2 regions of the Clostridium thermosuccinogenes genome follow, and region 2 is predicted to be linked to the other one. Evidence: riboswitches for the same ligand, from Rfam matches in the RefSeq annotation. Region 2 holds a riboswitch; the other holds the start of a gene.
The links. Region 2 has a riboswitch for glycine ahead of CDO33_RS20200 (alanine/glycine:cation symporter family protein). Riboswitches for the same ligand answer to the same signal wherever they lie in the genome.

Region 1: another riboswitch for glycine. It lies ahead of CDO33_RS09490 (pyridoxal-phosphate-dependent aminotransferase family protein); the one in region 2 lies ahead of CDO33_RS20200 (alanine/glycine:cation symporter family protein).

The regions. Positions count from the first base shown of each region.
Region 1 covers NZ_CP021850.1:2,152,815-2,160,338, reverse strand. Annotated here, with positions in the region: gene lysA (diaminopimelate decarboxylase) at 140-1,405, shown strand; glycine riboswitch at 1,633-1,722, shown strand; gene CDO33_RS09490 (pyridoxal-phosphate-dependent aminotransferase family protein) at 1,883-2,950, shown strand; gene serA (phosphoglycerate dehydrogenase) at 3,106-4,710, shown strand; gene CDO33_RS09480 (aminoglycoside phosphotransferase family protein) at 5,078-6,016, shown strand; gene CDO33_RS09475 (DUF1015 domain-containing protein) at 6,568-7,524, opposite strand, start outside.
Region 2 covers NZ_CP021850.1:4,627,327-4,634,850, forward strand. Annotated here, with positions in the region: gene CDO33_RS20175 (uroporphyrinogen decarboxylase family protein) at 1-92, shown strand, start outside; gene CDO33_RS20180 (Gfo/Idh/MocA family protein) at 217-1,326, opposite strand; gene CDO33_RS20185 (ThuA domain-containing protein) at 1,480-2,145, opposite strand; gene CDO33_RS20190 (AraC family transcriptional regulator) at 2,538-3,341, shown strand; gene CDO33_RS20195 (aldo/keto reductase) at 3,430-4,557, opposite strand; glycine riboswitch at 5,156-5,247, shown strand; gene CDO33_RS20200 (alanine/glycine:cation symporter family protein) at 5,484-6,866, shown strand; gene CDO33_RS20205 (small, acid-soluble spore protein, H family) at 7,032-7,220, opposite strand.

The DNA of each region.
Region 1 (7,524 bases), 2.3 Mb from region 2:
AGAAGTGCCTTCCATGGCTATAAATTCTGCCATATCAATTCCGGCTTGTTGAAGCAGTAAATTGGAAGGCAGTAAAAGAAAAGGCTTTAGTTTACATATTATATATAAATCTACTTTAACAACGATGGAGGTCGAAATTTTGAAAAACTATTTTACGGAGCAAACCAACTTTTTTAAAGGAATCTCACCTTTTGAAATAATAAAGGAATATGGAAGTCCGCTATATGTATATAATGAATCCATATTGAGGCAAAGATGCCGTGAGATGAAAAATTTCATAACGTACCCAAATTTCAGTGTCAATTATTCCACTAAGGCAAATTCAAACCTGGAGCTGCTGAAAATAGTCAGGGAAGAAGGGCTTAACGCCGATGCCATGTCCCCGGGAGAGATATATGTGCTCCTGGCAGCCGGATTTAAACCTGAGCAGATATTCTATATAAGCAACAATGTTTCTGCGGAGGAAATGAAGTATGCCATCGAAAAAGGCATAATATTGAGTGCCGACTCCCTTTCCCAGTTGGAGCTGTATGGAAAGCTAAACCCTGGAGGAAAGGTGGCTGTCCGTTTCAATCCGGGAGTCGGCGCCGGGCACCATGAAAAGGTGGTAACCGCAGGCAAAAAGACCAAATTTGGCGTGAACATGGACTATATCAGCGAGGTAAAGGAAATTCTGAAAAGGTATGACCTCAAGCTGGTAGGAATCAACCAACACATAGGTTCTTTATTCATGGAAGGAAAACCGTATATTGAAGGAGTCAAGTCCCTGCTGGATATAGCAAAGCAATTTGATGACCTAGAGTTTGTAGATTTGGGCGGTGGATTCGGAATACCATACCGCAAGCAGGAAGGCCAGGAGCGTCTTGAATTGAAGGAATTCGGCAGCAAGCTGGATCAGGTGCTGAAAGACTGGATCAGGGAATATGGCAAAGATATTACCTTCAAGATAGAACCGGGAAGATATATAGTTGCGGAATGCAGTGTTCTTTTGGGTACCGTCCATTCAATCAAAAACAATTACGGAGTAACCTATGCAGGAACCGATATTGGGTTTAACGTGCTGGCCCGACCGGTGATGTACGATTCTCACCATGATATAGAAGTTTACCGGGAAGGTAAGCTGTTAAAGAGCACAGAATCGGATAAGCCTGTTTATGTAGTAGGAAATATCTGTGAAAGCGGGGATATCCTCGCAAAAGACAGGATGCTTCCCGAACTAAAGGAAGGCGATATCCTGGGGATTATGGATGCCGGAGCCTACGGATATTCCATGAGCTCCAACTACAACAACAGGTTAAGGCCGGCTGAGGTATTGATCAGGGAGAATGGAAGCATATCCTTGATCCGCAGAAGGGATACTCTCGAAGACCTTATGAGGAATTTTGATGTTGATTCCGGTGCATAAAAGCATTTGATGAAGCTTAGTTGTATAGGAGCATTTTGGCATGCAATTCTTGCTTTTATGACGCCCCTAAATATTTCTTGACAACATTTGCTAACAAAACTATAATGAAACTATTAATCACAATAATTTAATAATGACGGATGATGGATGAGGGAGAGATATTTCCTTGGTTTATACAGGGAGATACACCGAAGGAGTTGCACTCTCAGGTAAACGAGACCTCATCAGGACGTACCTCTGGAGAGACCAATGATGGCGCCGAAGGGGCAAGGCCGAAAAGGCTGAAATCTCTCAGGCAAAAGGACAGAGTATATCAAAGGTTGTATTTGCTTTGCACTTACAGGGGTCAAGTCTTTTTTAGATTTGGCTCCTTAATTATAATGAGACGAAAATTTCATATATTGCTTTGACGGTGTGTTGCAATTATCCTTGCAATTGCTTGCATTGCAGCAAATAAGGGAAAATGGAGGTTCAATCATGCATAAAAGGCTATTTATTCCCGGACCGGTGGAGGTAAGGGAAGATATTCTAAAAAAAATGTCGACGCCTATGATAGGTCATCGTTCTAAAGATGCATCCAAATTGCAGAAAAGCATAAGTGGAAAAATGAAAAAGCTGATGTATACAGATAATGAAATTCTTCTGTCTACATCCTCGGGAAGCGGGTTGATGGAAGGCGCCATAAGATCCTGTACCGTAAAAAGAGCTGCAGTTTTTTCAATAGGCGCTTTTGGCGACAGGTGGTATAAGATGGCTGTCTGCAACGGAGTGCAGGCCGACAAGATATCATCAGAGCCCGGTCAACCGACTTTGCCTGAAATGGTGGACAAAACCCTGGCCACAGGAAAGTATGATCTTATAACCATCACCCACAATGAGACGGCTACGGGAGTTATGAATCCCGTGGAGGAAATAGCCGAGGTAATGAAAAAATATCCTGATGTGGTTTACTGCCTGGATGCCGTAAGTTCCTTGGGAGGTACCAAGATAGAGGTAGACAAGTTGGGGGTGGATATATGCATAACATCCTCACAAAAGTGCCTGGGACTGCCACCGGGACTATCCATATGCTCAATTTCCCAAAAAGCATTGGATGCTGCGAAGAAGGTAGAGTTCAGAGGCTTGTATTTTGACCTGCTGGAGCTTTATGAGTACATAAAGAAGAAAGATTACCAGTATCCTTCCACTCCGTCCTTGTCCCATATGTTTGCTTTGGATTACCAACTGGATAGGATATTTGAGGAAGGGCTGGAAAACAGGTTTGAACGGCACAGAAAAATGGCTGAGTATGTCCGCCAGTGGGCTAAGGAAAGGTTCGCGCTGTTTGCCGATGAAAGATATGCCTCCAACACAGTGACGGCAGTTAAGAATACCAGGAATATCGATGTGTCAGAGCTCAACAAAAAGCTGGGTGAGGTCGGTTATGTAATATCCAATGGTTATGGTCAGTTAAAGGATATCACCTTCAGGATTGCGCATATGGCAGATACGACATTGGATGAGATAAAAGGACTGATTGAATCTATAGATAAGATAATAATGTGATTTTCCATATCTGGGTGAGCGGGGAGGAAGCAAATTTTTGATATGTCCTTTGACCTTCCCCGGAAACCAGGGTTAAGTGCATACACAATGGACGGTTATAATGCTGCTTATATTGTATTGCGAAGGAATGGGAAAGAAGGAGGATTAAGATTAAGATGAGGATAATTATAACGGAACGGATTGCGGATGAAGGAATTAATTATCTTAAGGAAAACGGATTCGAAGTGGATACAAGGTATGGAATATCCAGTGACGAGCTTTTAGGGATAATAGGAGACTATGACGCTATAATTGTAAGAAGCGTGACCAAAGTAAACGAGGAGCTGCTGGAAGCTGCAAAAAACCTAAAAGTTGTCGGCCGCGCGGGCAATGGTATAGATAATATCGATGTCGGCGCTTGCACCAAGAGAGGCATAATCGTGGTTAACACGCCGGAGAGCAATATAATGGCTGCGGCAGAGCTGGCAGTAGCACTGGCTTTTGCGATATTCAGAAATCTGCCTCAGGTTCATGTTGCCGTAAGAAACAAGGATTTCAGGAGAAACAGGTTTATAGGCAATGAGCTCGATGGGAAAACTGCAGGAATAATAGGTTTGGGCAGAATAGGATCGATTGTAGCAAGGAAATTAAAAGGCTGCAACATGCGGGTTGTGGCTTATGACCCGTATATAACCGATGACAGGTTCAAAATGCTGGGGGTTGAGAAATGCGAAACCTTGGAGGAGCTGCTTAAGCAATCAGACCTGATTACGCTGCATACTCCCAAGACATCGGAAACTTATGGCATGATAGGCGAGAAAGAATTAAACATGTGCAAAAGGGGAGTCCGTATAGTAAATGCCGCAAGAGGAGGCCTTGTCAATGAAAAAGCACTGTATGATGCCCTTAAAGATGGTAGGGTTACTGCGGCAGCATTGGATGTACTGGACCCCGAACCCAGCTATGATAAAAAGCCGGAAGAGCAGGATTATACAAACCCGCTGCTGGAATTGGACAATGTCATGGTAACACCTCATCTTGGCGCTTCAACACAGGAAGCTAACTATAATGTCGGAACAGCCATAACAGAATTGGTGGCCGGAGCCCTTAAAGGCGAGATGGTGGCTGCGGTGAATATGCCGCCAATGCATACTAAGGACTTGTCTGAGCTAAGGCCCTATCTGAACCTGGCGGAAATGCTCGGTAAAATATATTATCAGGCTGAAAAGGAAACCGTGCAGCAGATAGAAGTAATCTATAGAGGCGACCTGGCGGACAAGGAAACCAAAGTGATTTCCCTGTCGGTTTTAAAAGGATTCCTTGATCCCATCAATAAAGAGAAGGTTAATTATGTAAATGCTGAGCTCATGCTGAAAAATATGGGAGTGGAATTTAAAGAGAGCAAAAGCACCAATCTGGACAAATACACAAATCTGATCACAGTAAAATTCACTACCAAGAAAAAGGAGCTTAGCGTATCCGGAACAGTATTTGCCAAGGAAGAAATCAGGATTGTTGACTTCTTCGGATACAAGCTGGATTTTGAACCTACACCCTATGTGCTGGCCATACAGAACGTCGACAAGCCAGGCATAATCGGTCAGATCGGAACGATTTTGGGCGCGGACAATATAAATATAGCAGCCATGCAGTGGAGCAGAAACCGCCGTGGTGAAAAAGCGGTAGCTTTTGTAAGTGTTGATGCGGAAGTCAGCGAGGAAATAATGCGCCTGCTTAAAAATATCGACGGTGTTCTCAAAGTTTCCATGTTGAAGTTCTGATGAAAATATGAAAAAAGTCTCCGGAAATTTTGAACCGTTCTCTGTCAGGCAGACAATGTAAGTAAAAAACGGATGGATTATCAGAAGCAAAACCATCCGTTTTTTCATACTGTTGTTTGTATAATTATGGCATGTTATAATACAACTGGAAAACCTTTGCTAATACAGGAAGGCAATGATGAAGCTCATGCCTTCAGGAGGTAATATATGCTTAAATTAAGATTTAGAAAAACGCCCATGAGGCTGTGCTCCATGCAAAGCCATTCGTCAGTTTGTTAGCGACGTTTGCATGGAGCATGCTGAGTCGCTAACGATGCGATTGGCTTTGTTTCAGTATTTAAAAAAATATTGAAAGGAGCCAATTACAATGAAATCAAATAGTGAAATGATATTGTCCGTATGCAAAGACATACCAAACCACGAATCCTTTATAAGGATTGAAGCGATAAACAAAGGTGTTTCAGGCGACGATAAATACTATGTGGAAACTGCTCAGGGACAGCGTTATTTGCTTCGCATTTCGAGTATTGAATTCTACAAACGAAAAAAAGCAATGTATGATATGATGGGGCGTGCTGCTTCCCTCGGTGTATCTATGTCTGCTCCTGTGGATTTCGGTATTTGCAATAGCGGCAAAAACGTGTATCAACTTCTGACTTGGTGCGACGGTGAAACAGCAGACGTTCTGCTGCCTAAGTTGTCCCATGCCGAGCAGTACGAGCTTGGTATCAAAGCCGGTCAGAATCTCAGAAGGATACATTCCATTCCTGCACCCGAAGGATTAGAGGACTGGTATGACAGATTCGTAAGTATAAATGATGAGCGGTTGAAAGCTTTTTTCAATTGTGGTGTCCACATCAACGGCAGTGAAGCAATCTTGGCTTTTTATAAAGAAAACCGCCATCTGCTGCTTGGACGCCCTCAGTGTTTCATACACGGTGACTACCATAACGATAATCTGATCATCTCGCCGAATCGTGACGTTGTGGTCGTGGATTGGGATCTCATCGATAGTCTTTATGGTGATCCGTGGTCGGAATTCAACAGGATTCTGCTTGCGAATCTTGTTCCGCATTTCACCACGGGACAAATACATGGCTACTTTAACGGAGAGCCGCCGGAAGAATTCTGGCGTATACTGGCACTGTATCTATCGACAGGAGCACTTGTACTGGTTTCCTGGGCGGTTTATGTAGAGCCGAGCTACCGGGATGAATCCATTCAAACAGCAATTAATATAATGAACTGGTTTGATGAAATGCGCAATCCGGTGCCAAATTGGTATTTGAGAGAATTCACTCCATAATTTCACTTTTATCGGGTGTAGTTGAAGAAAATAAGCGCAAATTTCATCCTTCTAATGAGAGCTTAAAAAGAGCTTTCTTCTTAATACCATTGAACAACTAGAAAAGAAACCGGTAAGATTTGGCTGGTTTATAAAAGACGTTCGGTAGAGCTAAAATAATTGACAAGCGAAAACCAGCTTTTAAATGGATGCCATAAGGCATCCATTTTTAACTCATAAAGATAAATTTTGTCCGACCATGAAATAAAAGTTTAGCCTATTGAGCATAAAGAGAGTTTCACTGTAAGGAAATAAGGAATAAAAGCAAAAAACCATCCGTTTACGTGTTTACGGATGGTTTTTATCCTTTAAAAAGTTGATATGTTGTTATGACATGTTAACGTCATTATAGAAAATTATCATATTTACAAACCCTTAAACAACATGATTCAAAGCAATTAAACCGTATATTACCGCTATTGCATAAAAACATTAAAGCAAAGCGGAAAATTTACCTTATTCATTTTACCTTTTTTATTTTTTATCTTTTATCTTTTATCTTATTTATCTACTCATCTGATTTTTCTGCATTCCAGATAGAATCTTTTTTCCTCGGCCTCACCCATGGAAAAAGTTTTCCTGGGGAGCACTCCATCCAGTATCACTGTTTTGAAGAGATCCTTTTTGTCCATGGGCGGCAGATAGAATCCTATATTGCTATCCATGCTGCCCAACCTCTCCACTACGTCATAGCCATGGATGTAATCAATCCGGGCAGAGGCATGATCCTTCAGGTATTCATCGAGAAAACTCTGAAGAGTACCCACTTCGATGTTATGTACCGGATTTTCCACCACAATCAAGCCTTTTATGTCCTTTGAAGTGAAAGGTATGACATGTTTATCCGGCTGTCCTGGGAACTTTTTTGCTTCCTCGAATGCCTGTTCTTCGGAGCTGCAGTCAATCCAGTAGGCTTTTGATGTTCCTGTGAAATATTCGGTCAATTTTTCAAGCATGTTATTTACATCGACATTAAAAACAACCCGATGGATAGGTTCAAAGACAAGTCCTTCATCATGAACGTTTACCAACTCTACCAAGGCAAATCTTGCTGGATGGTTTTCCCTTTCTTCAGGTGAAAGTCCGGTTTTCAAGCTTTCCCAACAGGCTTTTGCAGTAGCGAGGGAATGATTCCCGTCCCCGGCTGCAAATAGCAGGACATCCCTGCAGGAGTCAAGTTCATACCTGGAGCGGAAATTATCCGGATCAGTAAGTTTTTCCAAGGCATCAAGGATGCTTTTTATAGTATCCTCATCATCAATCTTATATCCCTTGATATGACCTCCGTTCATCATCAAGTCAAAATCGTATATTTTCTCAAATTTGTCCAGCTTCTCCGATAAAGGCTCTATCACGGTTTTATCGGGATCGTCAATAAGAAGCATGATATGGGGAAGCTCTATGGGAGCGTTCTGCCTTATTTTGATTCTCGGCGGAAGCCTGTCCAGAACAGTGCCCTCTGTCGCCCT
Region 2 (7,524 bases):
TATTTTCATCGGACCATTCCATTCCGTCTTCCGTCAGCCTGGAAAATTTCCGCAGGATCATCGAGCTGGCAAAAAGTTTGGGAAGCTATTAAGATGCGAATAAATCTGCCCTATAAAAGACAAACCGGAGTATGCCTGCACAATGACAAGCTTACTCCGGTTTGCTGCTGCCGATAGAAACCGGCACTTTACTATAAAGTATTGTTTCAATCCCTTCTACAGGCTGACATAACCTTTAGTCAGACCTATAGCCAGAGGCTTCGGCCTTTCACAATCCGTTTTCAAATCCACAAAGGCCCTCTTTTCAGCGCTTTCATGGAATGCATGCATTATTTCCAGCACATGGCATGCCAGATCCCCATTAGCAATATTTGTCCTATTGTTTATTATTGCATCAGCCATGTCGGCTACGCCTAAACCCCTGCTGTTTTCAGAATAAATATGGGTCAGTGGAACTTCCTTAAACTCGTTTTGGAAATAGGTCTGTATCCGTACATCTCCTCCGAAGGTGTTGGGGTCCGGAACTATCAGCGTTCCCCTGGAGCCGTATATTTCAATCCTTGGAAGAGTGCTGCCCCAGACGTCGAAACTGGTGATGACGGTTGCAATGGCGCCGTTTTTAAATTCTATTGTCCCGGTCACATGGGTAGGCACCTTTACATCTATGACCTTCCCGAATTTTTTCCGGCTGGTTATCGTCCTCTGCTTAAAGGTTATGGAATTCATTCCGGTGACAGTTTTTGCCGGACCTATCATTGAAACGAGAGCGGTGAGATAGTATGGTCCCATATCAAACATAGGGCCTCCGCCTTCCTCATAATAAAATTCCGGGTCCGGATGCCAGCTCTCATGACCGTGGCACACCATAAAGGCAGTTGCACCTATTACATCGCCGATGAGGCCATCGTCAATGGCCTTTCTGCAGGTTTGAAGGCCTGCGCCTAAAAATGTGTCGGGAGCGCATCCGAGAAGCAAATTGTTCTTCCTGGCCAGTTCCTTCAACTCCATCCCCTGCTCAACCTTTAAGGACAAAGGTTTTTCCACATACACATGCTTTCCGGCCTCCAAGGCCTTTTTGCATATTTGATAGTGATCCCCGGGGGTGGTTAAATTGACTATAATCTGTATTTCTTTGAGACCCAATATTTCATCCACATTGGTAAACATATATGGAATGTTATACTTCTGGCGCGCGGCTTGTGCCCTTTCTTCGATAATATCGCATACCGCCAGGACTTCCGTATTGACAAAGGTTGACGTCAGGTTTTGCAGATAAATATCGCTTATGTTGCCGCACCCTATAATTCCGATTTTTATCTTATCCATTGAGAGTTTCCTCCCTTTCATGAATGTATTTTAATGAAAATCAATATTTGCTTAAAAGCAAAAGCCAATGACATCGTCTTTCCTATGCTGTTGAAAATGCTGGTATAAAAGCTTTTAACGCATGTCACTGTGCAATTGATTACTAAGAAGCGGTCACAGCAGCCTGCTTGCCCATAAAAAGCCGCGTCTCATCAATTCACTGGCCTCCGGGATGTCAAATATATCTGCATGGTGGCCCAGGGAATTATAAAAAATCCGACCTTTACCCCATCTCTTTGTGTAGACTACCGGCATCAGAACAGTCCCATTAGCGCTGTGAGGCCCTGGAACGAGGGGAAAGGTGGTGGTTGCCAGGACATTTACGGCAGGATCCAGGTGCAAGTAATAGTGTTCCGTTTTCACCTTGAAGTCGTTGATTCCTTCAATGATGGGACTGGAGCTGGATTTTACAATGTTTACTTCATATTCTACACCGTCATTTCCGGGGTGTTCTACCCACTGGGAGCCGGTCAAAAATTGCCATCTTGTATTGTTCCTGAAGGCATCGCACATACCGCCATGGCAGCCGGCCAGTCCTACACCGCTTTCAACTGCTGCACATACATTGTCCACATATTCGCCTTTTATCTCACCCATGGTGTATACAGGAATGATTAAAGAATAGCTGTGAAGGTTTTCCAGATCCCCAAAGACGTCAAGGTCTTCATGAATGTCCACTGCAAAGCCTTCCTTCATGAGAATTTTTTCAAAAACCTGTGAAACCTCAACAGGCTCATGGCCTTCCCATCCACCTCTTACGATAAGAGCTTTCCTGTCCATAAGAACCCTCCCTTTCTTTTATCTAAAGAGTATTATAAAGTCCGGCATGCATGCGGCCCAAGGTTGGACTTCCCTTTGCGGTGCATATAAGCCTTTATCCATTTCCGACATTTCCGTTCTTGGAATTGAAAGGCTTCTTTCCTCTTCCGGACGGCTACCGCAAGGGAGATATTCATTAAAGCGCATTACATTGCCAATAGTACTGATATTATACTACTATTTAAAATATGTAATAAAAAGAAAATATAAAAATAAACATAGACAATTATTGCTGTCGGGTACATTATATCAATTGTGGCAGTGAAATTTTCCAATCATTTATTTACCTCATAAATCAATGGTTTGCTGTCGAAATATTATATATATACTGATGAAATCCGGAGGATTTTCTGATGATATTTTATGAAAACAAATCCTACAGTTTATACTGCGGGTATGGCAATGACATGACATTTCCCCTTCATATCCATAAGGAGCTTGAGCTGCTAATGGTGATGGGAGGAGAGATCGAAATTGCATCCAATGCCGGGACATATACCTTGGAGAAGGGGGATATCAGCGTTGTGCTTCCCAATACTGTCCACGGATATAAGACCCATAAACACAGTGAACATTTTATTATGATATTCAACGGAAGCATGCTGCCTCTTTACAAAAATGCTTTTACGGCATGTAAGCCTTCTGTAAGCTGCATACGGGGAAGCCAGGTCCACCCCGAGGCATATACATCCCTTAAGTGCATATATGAAGAAACCAGAGCAGGAAATAACCCCGGTATCATCACCGGACATCTTTATCTGGCTGTGAGCAGGCTTATGCCTTTTTTGAACCTGCAGAAGAGGGAGAAGGACACAGGGGATGAATTGATTGAACGCATTCTCAGCTATATCCAGTCAAACTACCAGAGCCCCATAAATTTGTCATCCATCGCCAAAGAACTGAAGGTCAGCCCGTTTCATATGTCCAGGGTTTTTTCCAATAGCGTGGGACAGAGACTTGATAGGTATATCAATGAATTGAGGATAAATTACGCGAATCATTTGCTGGCTTGCACTGACAAGCCTATTACTGAAATAGCTTTTGAATGCGGCTTTGAGACTCTGAGAACCTTCAACAGGGTGTATAAAAGTGTTATGTCCATCACTCCGCGGGAATATCGCAAACAGCAAAATAATGACCCATCAACAGCTTTATAACCTTCATCCGTTTAAACGTGCAATATAAAATAGAGGGGACATTAGAGAATGCCCCCGGTGTTAATCTGATCAGTTGATGCTTATTTGCTTATGCCATAAGCGCTGCTACATCCTTCAGGTATTGCCTGATGGTCAGTTTCTGCGGGCAAGACTTTTCGCATTTTCCGCATTCGATGCATTTTACGGCATTTCCGGCCATGGAGTTGAAATGCTTCTTTTTCTCTTCCAGAGAGCCACCGTACATGAAATATTCATTATAGAACGAGAAATTCCATGGTATGTCTACGCCGGAAGGGCAGGGCATACAATATCCGCATGATGTGCAGGCTACCTTGGACAGGGAATTGTAAGTATCCCTCACCTTTTCCACCAGAGCTACTTCTTCCGCGGAAAGGGAACCAGGCTCGGCTTCGTCGGCAATCCTGAGGTTTTCCACAACCTGTTCCATGGTGCTCATGCCGCTCAGCACCACTGAAACTTCCGGATGGTTCCAGACCCAACGGAGAGCCCATTCGGCAGGAGTTCTCTTGATTTTTGCTGAATCCCAAAGCTCCTGAATGCAGTCGGCTGGTTTTTGGGCAAGCTTGCCTCCCCTGATGGGTTCCATGATCACCACTGCAAGTCCCTTTGATGCCGCATATTTTAAGCCTTCCATTCCTGCTTGGGTGTTTTCATCCATGTAATTGAGCTGTATCTGGCAAAAATCCCAGTCATAAGAATCGACAATTTTTTTAAAGGTGTCAACATCATCATGGAATGAGAATCCCATGTACTTCACTTTGCCGGATTTCTTGTATTCATCCATGGCTTTGAAGACATCCAGTTTGAGCAGTTTATCCCATCTTCCTTTATCCAGCGCATGAAGGAGATACAGGTCTATGTACTCCGTATCCAGTCTTTTAAGCTGCTCATCCAGGTATTTGTTGAAATCCGGATACTCTTTAACCAGCCATACCGGCAGTTTAGTCGCAAGCTTAACCTTCTCGCGGTAGCCATCCTTAAGCGCTTTTCCTACAAAAATTTCGCTATTGCCATGATGATAAGGATATGCGGTATCGATATAATTTACACCATTATCGATGGCATACCGTAGCATCTTGATCGCTTCAGGTTCATCAATCCTGTTTGTGCCGTCATTGACCACCGGCAGCCTCATACATCCAAATCCCAGTGCAGAGGCATTAAAACCTGTTTTTCCAAACTTTCTGTACTTCATAATTACCTCCTTCATATCCAAAGCGTATACTATCTACAAATAATAATACATCATTTTCAACGATGAAAAAACAAAAAGATAATGTTTTTTTAAATCCTCGAAATCCTCACGGGAAAATGCAGATTAACGATTTTGTGAGGTATCTACCGTGCAGCATCGTCCAGGATTACTTAAGGGGATTGAGGTAAAATTTGAATGCCTCCTGCTGGGATTTTGGAAATATTTCCACGAACACTAATAAAAATTGCATGCCTTTTTACATAACGGCTTCTTCCGGGTTTTCCAAGGAGCTTTGGGTTATTCGGAAGCAATGTAATATAAGAGCAGCTTCCGGCATAACCATATTTTAAGAAAATGATGGATATAGCGCATATCTTTGAAATAGTTTTACTGCTAAGCCTTCATGAAAAAATCTCATGTTATGCTTTTATTTACAAAGGAATAATGTATACAAAATACTTGAAAAACTAACTGGGATTATGTAAAATAGATGGGAAATAAATATATGCTGGATGAGGGTTTGCAGAAGAGGACCGTAAGGTACGCCGAAGGAGTAACACTCTCAGGTATCCGGATGATCCGGGTAGGACTGCAAATCTGACAGAACTCTGGAGAGACCTTTGATAGGCGCCGAAGGGGCAAGGTGCGATTTGCACTAAATCTCTCAGGCAAAAGGACAGGGACGCTGAACATATATCTTAGGGCCTTACTATGGCCTTCAATATCAGTTGCGTTATATCCGGAGTCAAATCATGCTGTGATTTGACTCTTTATAATATAGCGTAAGGAATTAATTGCAAAATCAATTCCCACCTGCCGTTTCATTATGAAATGGAAACAGCTTTTGCCCTATTATGATAATTTTTAATCCCTTCCCAGTCGTCAGGAAACTCCGGAATATTATCTTTTTTAAGGAGGATCTATATATGGATTGGATTAAACTGTTGGATCAAATTGATAGTTTTATTTGGGGACCGCCGCTTTTGATTTTGCTGGTGGGTACAGGAGTATTTCTGTCCTTTCGATTGAAATTTCTTCAGGTCTTCCGCCTGCCTTTTGCCCTAAAGCTTATCTTTAAGGCCGAGAACGACGGCACAGGGGATGTTAACAGCTTCGGAGCGCTTTGCACTGCTCTGGCGGCGACTATAGGCACCGGAAATATCATTGGCGTGGCCACCGCGATTAAAGCAGGAGGCCCAGGAGCTCTTTTCTGGATGTGGATGGCTGCTTTTTTCGGCATGGCAACCAAATATGGTGAGGGACTCCTTGCTATAAAGTACAGATCCAAGGATGCCAATGGTCAGATAGCCGGAGGGCCCATGCACTACATACTTAAAGGTATGGGAGAAAAGTTCCGCCCGCTGGCGGTATTTTTTGCAGTAAGTGGAGTTTTGGTAGCGCTTTTGGGCATAGGCACATTTCCACAGGTAAATGCCATTGTTTCCAGCATAAATGGCACTTTTGGCATCCCTGCGGAGGTTTCTGGCATCTTATTGACCATACTGGTTGCCCTTATAGTGATAGGGGGACTTAAGAGCATAGCTAATGTATCCACCAAAGTCATTCCTTTCATGTCCGTTCTTTATGTGACGATATGCCTGGTGGTTGTATTTACATCATTCGACAAAATTCCTCAAGCAGTGAACCTTGTAATCTCCAATGCTTTTACGGGCACTGCAGCCGTAGGAGGCTTCCTGGGTGCTACGATGCAGATGGCTGTCAGAAACGGAGTGGCCCGCGGTGTGTTTTCCAATGAATCAGGTCTGGGAAGCGCCCCTATTGCTGCTGCGGCAGCAAAGACAAAATGGCCGGCTGAACAGGGACTCATTTCGATGACAGGTACATTTATCGATACCATAATCGTATGCACACTGACCGGTCTAAGCATAGTCGTAACCGGGGTATGGCAGACGGACCTCCAAGGTACGGAGCTTACCAGCGCTGCTTTCGGCACGGTTATGCCTGTCTTGGGACCGGTTTTGCTGACATTGAGCCTTGCATTGTTTGCCTTTACGACTATAATAGGCTGGAATTATTACGGCGAGCGCTGCTGCGAATTCCTATTCGGAGTGAAGTCCATTATGCCTTATCGGATTGTGTTTATTGCTATGGTAGCTCTGGGGGCTTTCATAAAGCTTGAAGCCATCTGGCTCATCGCTGATATTGTAAATGGCCTCATGGCGCTGCCAAACCTCATAGCCCTGGTATGCCTTTCAGGTGTGATAGCAGCAGAAACCAAGCTATATGTAAAGCATCTGAAAAAGGAATCCGGAAAAATCCGTTCTGTCGGGTCCGGTACCAGAATATGATTTTTATTTTCATCCGGTTCCATAATATATTGGTTTTATAAAGCAATATATGTTGTAGGAGCGGGCTTCGTAGGCTCGACAACAGCTTATACCCTGACGCTAAATAGTAAAGCCATGTAATTTGCCGCATCCTAACGCTAACTACATGGCTTTGAGGGTACAATCCTATATGGTATACAAGGGATCAGTTTCTGCAAGGGCGCTGATCGGGATGTCGATTTTTTTACCCATGCCGATCAGTGTCACTTCAGCTAAATCACCACGAATACTCTCAATATTAACAGGCATTCCATTATAGCTGACATGGATTAAACCATTGGATTTCATAATTTCTTCCGCTCTTTTACTGTCCATAACATCACACCTTTCTTATTTCTGCAAGCTGCTATGCTCGTCATTCATATGATGCACTATTAGTATGAGCAAACGGAAAGGTTTATATGTTCAAAGGATTTTAGCCAACATATCGATAAAAACACATCATTAAATATCACATCATTCTTATCATTCATAAACCTGCATTGTAATGCTGGAACATGATGGCCTTAGGCTGTTTTAGCTTGTTTCTGGCAATCAAAAATCAATCTGGTGAAGCCAAAGCGGATGGTCGGTTAACCTACAAATCAATTTATCGAGCTTCGGATAAAGCAAATCTTTC